DNA from 2 places in the Dorea sp. AGR2135 genome. Region 2 is predicted to be linked to the other one. Evidence: riboswitches for the same ligand, from Rfam matches in the RefSeq annotation. Region 2 holds a riboswitch; the other holds the start of a gene.

Region 1 (3,430 bases), on a different contig from region 2:
CCGGATTTTTTCCCTTCTCCCACCGGAAATGTATTCGTGAAAATGAAGTACAAGGGGGCAGATTTTTTAGTTGCGATATCAGGGCAGAAAAAGAATACGGACGGGCTTGATAATTATCAGTTTCAGGAGATTGCCACAGCATTTGCACAAGAAATGTATAACATCACAGGACTTCACGCAGAGAGTGACTATGTATGTTATGGTGAGTATGGAACGGTAAAAGACGAAAAAAATGGAATGATCCACACATTTTATGATGGGGAAAATCTGGAAGAAGTCTTACAGAAGGAATCTGCAAGAGCTGTTGTATCTTATGCCAATCAGGACGTAGAACAGATTCCTGTATCGCAGATAAGCCAGAAGACAGGCGTTGATACAATATTGCTTACGGATTACGAGAGCCGGGAAGCATATCAGACGGTTCGGTGTCCATATTATAATCTGGCTGGCTGGCCGATTGAAAATGGAATAGAGAATCAACTGTATCTGATGAATGGATATCGTGTTGTGGGTGCGGGTGAAGATACCTATGTAAAATGTGAGAAAAAAATTCAGGATGATATTATCCTGATTACAGAAAATCCAAAGGATCAGATCATACTTGAAAAAACCAGTCTGGATTCACAGGAGAATTGGAATGGGAATGGATTTATTGATGCGAAGCAGGTAGCCAGTGCCTATGCATTTGATACAAATTCTGAAAAAGTATATGTGTATTTTCCGGTGGAAAAACTGGACACGAAAGAAGTGAAAGAAGCTCAGTTAGTCAAGCAGTATCAGTACAAAGGAGAAACATGCTATGACAATATCATCAGCAAAGTGACTGATGATGGCAAGTATATTCATGGCATCGTCTATACAAGAGACGAGACGGAGATAAAAATATCCGTGTTTATAGATAAGTAGGTGAAGAAAGCAATGAAGAAATTACCGAGTGCTCTTGACACAAAATAAAAATCGATTTATACTAGGCATTGTAAATAAAAGGGGAGCTTGTGATAGCAGGCTGAGAGGAAGTCTTCAACTTCGACCTAGAACCTGATTTGGATAATGCCAACGTAGGAACGTATAAGATAATGTTACGGGAGATACATTGGTGTATCTCCTTTATTATGCATAGAAAACCACGTCTTTTCTTCTAAGCCAGGTGCGAATCATAGAATATAGGAAATTTTGAGAGTGAACAGAGTTCATGAAGGGGTGCACCACCGCGGGTGTATTTCTTTGTGAACTCTGTTTTATATAATAGGAAATTACATTTCCTTTTATATAAAAAGCCTCCGGCAGGATGCGCACTCGCATTTCCGGAAAGGAGCAGCCATGATTACAGTCAATGGAGAGAACAGAACGCTGGAACATCCAGTGTCGGTAACGGAATACTTGAAAGCATGTAATTATATTCCGGTGCAGGTAGTAGTAGAATTGAATGAGGAGATCATCAAAAGAGAAAATTACGATACAACTGTACTGAAAGATGGAGATGTTGTAGAGATTCTGCATTTTATGGGCGGCGGAAGCTTCTAAGCTTCACGATATGCGAATAGCAGGTATCATAATTTATGAGTAAACAAAGAAAGGTGGATAAAAAAATGACAACAACAAACACAAACGAAGACAAATTAATCCTGGGAGGACATGAATTTACTTCCCGTTTTATTATGGGATCTGGAAAATTTTCATTGGAGCTTATGAAAGCATGTATTGAAAAAGCAGGAGCACAGATCGTAACACTTGCTTTGCGCCGTGCTAATGAAGGCGGACTTGATAATATTCTGGATTATGTGCCGAAGGACGTAACACTTCTTCCGAATACATCCGGTGCCAGAAATGCGCAGGAAGCAGTTCGTATTGCAAGACTTTCCAGAGAGCTGGGTTGTGGAGATTTTGTAAAGCTTGAAGTTATTCACGATTCGAAATACCTTCTTCCAGATAATTACGAGACAATCAAGGCAACAGAGATCCTTGCAAAAGAAGGGTTTGTTGTTATGCCATACATGTATCCGGATTTGAATGCAGCCAGAGATTTGGTAAATGCAGGGGCAGCCTGTGTGATGCCTCTTGGTTCTCCAATCGGTTCAAATAAGGGAATCTGTACAAAAGAGTTTATCCAGATTCTTATTGATGAGATTGATCTTCCAATTATCGTTGATGCAGGAATCGGTCGTCCGTCACAGGCATGTGAAGCTATGGAAATGGGTGCGTCAGCAGTGATGGCCAATACTGCTATTGCGACAGCAGGAGATGTCCAGGTTATGGCTGAAGCGTTTAAAAAGGCAATTGAGGCAGGAAGAAGTGCTTATCTTTCCGGATTAGGAAGAATACTGGATAAAGGAGCAAGTGCGTCTTCACCATTAACAGGATTTTTGCATGAGTAAATTGCACTGATAACAGAATACAAGTATAAAGATATACAAGAAAAGATATACGAGAGGATCAATGTAACAGCAATGGTAGAAACAATGCAGACCAGTAAAAAAGATGGTCATTTTAATGAAAGTATTGTAAATGAAGAAATACTGGAAGATATGAAAAAGAATCGTATCGATCATATGAAGTATCTTCCGGATATGGAGCAGTTGGAAGAATCTGATGTGATGGATCAGGTTATTTCTGCAATGAAAGCATATGATTATGATAAATATACAGAAGCAGATGTAAGAAGAGCACTGGCGCATGATAACCGGACACCAGAGGATTTTCAGGCACTGCTTTCGCCGGCAGCACTTCCGCTTTTAGAGGAGATTGCGCAGCAAGCACAGATTGAAACAAGAAAGCATTTTGGAAACAGTGTGTATATGTTCACGCCAATTTATATTGCAAACTACTGTGAAAATTACTGTATTTACTGTGGATTCAACTGTCATAATAAGATTCGCCGTGCACAGCTTAATGAAGAAGAGATTGAAAAAGAGATGGCTGCTATTGCCAAGACCGGACTTCAGGAAATATTGATTCTTACAGGTGAGAGTAAGACAAAATTTAATGTGGAGTATATTGGAAAGGCATGCGAGATTGCACGAAAATATTTTAAAGTGGTAGGTCTTGAAGTATATCCGATGAATTCGGATGAGTATGCATACCTTCATAAATGCGGAGCAGATTATGTGACAGTCTTCCAGGAGACTTACAATTCAGATAAGTATGAAACATTACATCTAGCAGGACATAAAAGGATTTTTCCATATAGATTGAACACACAAGAACGTGCACTTAAGGGTGGCATGCGAGGTGTTGGCTTTGCAGCGCTTTTAGGACTGGATGATTTTCGCAAAGATGCTTTCGCGACAGGTTATCATGCATATTTGCTTCAAAGAAAATATCCGCATGCAGAGATTGCATTTTCTTGTCCAAGACTATGTCCGATCATCAATAATGATCGCATTAACCCGATGGATGTTCATGAGCCGCAGTTACTTCAGGTAGTTTGTGC
Region 2 (3,430 bases):
CAAACGATCAGCACCGGCGCCAGGTTTGATACAAACATAGCCAGTACGTGCTGCAGCCCGAATGGAATTGCTTTTTTCAGTGGCACTCTTCCGTTCAGCCGGTAAATATTCTCCGTGCTGACATCTGCCACTTTTTCTTCTTTGTTTGTTGTACTCATTGTTTTATCCCTCTCAAATCCTTTTTCTTACTTTTATTAGTCCGGTCTACTCAACCTTCCCAATCTCACTGAACGGCCAGTAGCGGAAAACGGCCTTTGCAAGAATCGCATCTTTTTCTACGAAATGATTCTTCCAGTACCTGGAATCCAAACTGTTATTACGATTATCCCCCATCATAAAATAGCAGTTTTGTGGAACTTCATATGGTCCGAAATCTCCGATCGGTACTTCGTTGCAGAAACTATCATCCAATGGCTTCTCTGATCCATCTATGTACACTTTTCCGTCTTTCACTTCCACAGTCTCCCCAGGCAGACCAATGACTCTTTTTATAAATATCTTAGATGGATCATCCGGATATTTAAAAATGACGATATCAAACCTCTGCGGATCTTTTGATTTATATGCAAGCCGGCTGCCGATGATCCGGTCTCCCTTCATAATTGTTGTCTGCATAGATTCAGACGGAATCACCGCATTGATATAGACCAGTTTATTTAGTGCAAACACGACCAGAAAAATGATAAGAAATGTCTTGGCATAATCCCATATCGTTGCAAGTACCCCTTCTTTTTCCGGTTCATGTTTCCCTTTCTTTCCACTCATATATATATCTTCCCTTCTACTTGAACATTCTCTTTTCAAAACATCATGTGTGATAGCTCACAAGATGTTTCTATTCTACCACACATTGCCCTATGCAGGAAACTAATTTCTATTTCTATTTTTCAATGCTTCCAGTTATGGCAAAAATGGCAAAAATCACATTTTCATCTTGCTTTTACGTTTTTTCAGGTCTATAATAACTGGTAAATCGGAACGCCCCATACAATACATATCATTCTATGGGCATTCCGCAAATTACATGCGGGGAGCTGGTGAAAACCGGCTGAGAGGAAGCGTAATTCCGCTTCGACCCATAACCTGATTTGGATAATGCCAACGTAGGGAACATATCTTAACGCGATAATTAAGGAAGATGCTCTACGCATCTTCTTTTTTTATACAAGCGATACATTGGGGACACCACCTTGTACCGCTATAGAAAAACTCAGACAAAAAATGAAAATGGAGGCAAAATGAACATGAGAAACTACACTACACAAATGGATGCAGCCAGAAAAGGAATTCTCACGCCTGAAATCAAGACCGTCGCTCAAAAAGAGCATATGTCCACTGACGAGATGATGAAGCTCGTTGCTGAAGGCAAGGTTGCAATCTGTGCCAACAAAAACCACACATGTCTGAATCCGGAAGGCGTCGGCAGTATGCTTCGCACGAAGATCAACGTAAATCTCGGAGTCTCTAGAGACTGTAAAGATTACGATATCGAAATGCAGAAAGTGATGAGTGCTGTAAATCTCGGAGCAGAGGCCATTATGGATTTATCCAGCCACGGCAACACTCAGCCTTTCCGGCAGAAGCTGACACACGAATGTCCGGCAATGATCGGAACTGTTCCGGTCTATGACAGCGTCATCCACTATCAGAGAGATCTTGCTACTCTGACTGCACAGGATTTCGTCGATGTAGTACGTCTTCACGCTGAGGACGGTGTGGACTTTGTAACACTGCACTGTGGAATCACCCGCAAAACTATTGAACAGATCAAAAAACACAAACGTAAAATGAATATCGTAAGCCGCGGAGGAAGTCTTGTATTTGCATGGATGTGCATGACCGGAGAAGAAAATCCGTTCTATGAACATTTCGACGAGATTCTGGATATCTGTGAAGAATACGATGTTACCATCTCCCTTGGTGATGCATGCCGCCCGGGATGTCTGGCCGATGCCACAGACGTATGCCAGATTGAAGAGCTTGTACGCCTCGGCGAACTGACAAAACGTGCATGGGCACATAATGTACAGGTCATGGTCGAAGGTCCTGGACATGTACCACTTGACCAGGTCGCAGCCAATATGAAAGTTCAGCAAAGCATCTGTATGGGCGCTCCATTCTACACACTTGGACCACTCGTCACAGATATTGCTCCTGGATATGACCATATTACTGCTGCCATTGGAGGCGCAGTTGCTGCCATGAACGGTGCTGCTTTCCTTTGCTACGTAACACCTGCCGAGCATCTGGCACTGCCAAATGTCGACGATGTAAAACAAGGCATCATCGCTTCTAAGATTGCCGCCCACGCCGCTGACATTGCCAAAGGTATCCCTGGTGCAAGAGATATTGATGATAAAATGGCGGATGCACGCCAGAAACTGGACTGGGAAGCACAGTACGCCTGTGCTCTTGACCCGGATACTGCAAGAGCGATCCGCGACAGCCGCCGTCCGGAGGATGACCACAGTGATACATGCAGTATGTGTGGCAAATTCTGTGCCGTACGAAGCATGAACAAAGCACTTGCCGGCGAATACATCGATATTTTATAATTCACCTGCCACTTATAGCAGGAATCTTCTCAGGAGATAGAATACATAAGAAAAAGGAATACACAGAAAAAGCTTCCAGATACAAATACATTTCATCTGGAAGCTTTTTCTCTAAAAACCGTTTTATTTATTTTCCTTTTTCCATCTCTTATGAATGTCATTCAGATACTTTTTATTGTACGCAGCCCATTCGTACTGTGACATATACTCCCCTTTATATGCATTCATAATCTCTGCATCTTTTTTATTGAATTTGTAATAGTCACAGTCGATCATCTCCGGAACAATGGCAATATTATTGTAGCTTTTCTCTATTACGTCTTCTGCTTCCAGCTCCTTCAACGTCTGTTGCAGTGATGACAAAATCTTCTGAATATACCACTGTTGTTTTTTATCATAGGGTTCATTTTCAAATAAAACTGCTGCCAGTTCCTTCACTGAGCAGGAAGAACCGTTGCGATCCACCAAATATGCCATTACCTCTTTCGCCTTCGATCTGCTGAAATGTGCCGGCTTTCCAGTTCTGTCATATACTTCAAAATTGCCAAAGCACTGAAATTTCAGTCTTGGTTCATTTTCAGCCGGCAATGGATAGCGAAGATCTTCCGTCTCTTTTCTGATTTTCCCAGCCGTTACTGGTTTTTCAATATAACCGCTGGCATGTATTGCCATTGCGTCTTTTGTGTACTCATCATATCCTGTAACAAAGATAATATTAATGTCCGGAATAATTTCTTTTAACTGTTTTGCCACATCGATGCCGCTCACACCACGCATACAGATATCTAAAAATGCGATTTTGCATCTCGTCTCCTTTGCAAACTCCAGTAATCTGGACGGTTTGCTAAATGGGTAAATATTTGCTTTCGGGCATA

The links. A riboswitch is a leader RNA that binds a small molecule or an ion and turns the genes downstream of it on or off. The one in region 2 is predicted to bind thiamine pyrophosphate.
Region 1: another riboswitch for thiamine pyrophosphate. It lies ahead of thiS (sulfur carrier protein ThiS); the one in region 2 lies ahead of thiC (phosphomethylpyrimidine synthase ThiC).

What each region holds. Positions count from the first base shown of each region.
Region 1 covers NZ_ATVU01000024.1:7,256-10,685, forward strand. The annotation lists gene G593_RS0113535 (hypothetical protein) at 1-906, shown strand, start outside; TPP riboswitch at 976-1,082, shown strand; gene thiS (sulfur carrier protein ThiS) at 1,321-1,524, shown strand; gene G593_RS0113545 (thiazole synthase) at 1,590-2,375, shown strand; gene thiH (2-iminoacetate synthase ThiH) at 2,448-3,430, shown strand, end outside.
Region 2 covers NZ_ATVU01000015.1:14,578-18,007, forward strand. The annotation lists gene G593_RS0110340 (uracil-xanthine permease family protein) at 1-158, opposite strand, end outside; gene lepB (signal peptidase I) at 205-765, opposite strand; TPP riboswitch at 1,018-1,128, shown strand; gene thiC (phosphomethylpyrimidine synthase ThiC) at 1,245-2,555, shown strand; gene G593_RS0110355 (LytR/AlgR family response regulator transcription factor) at 2,679-3,430, opposite strand, start outside.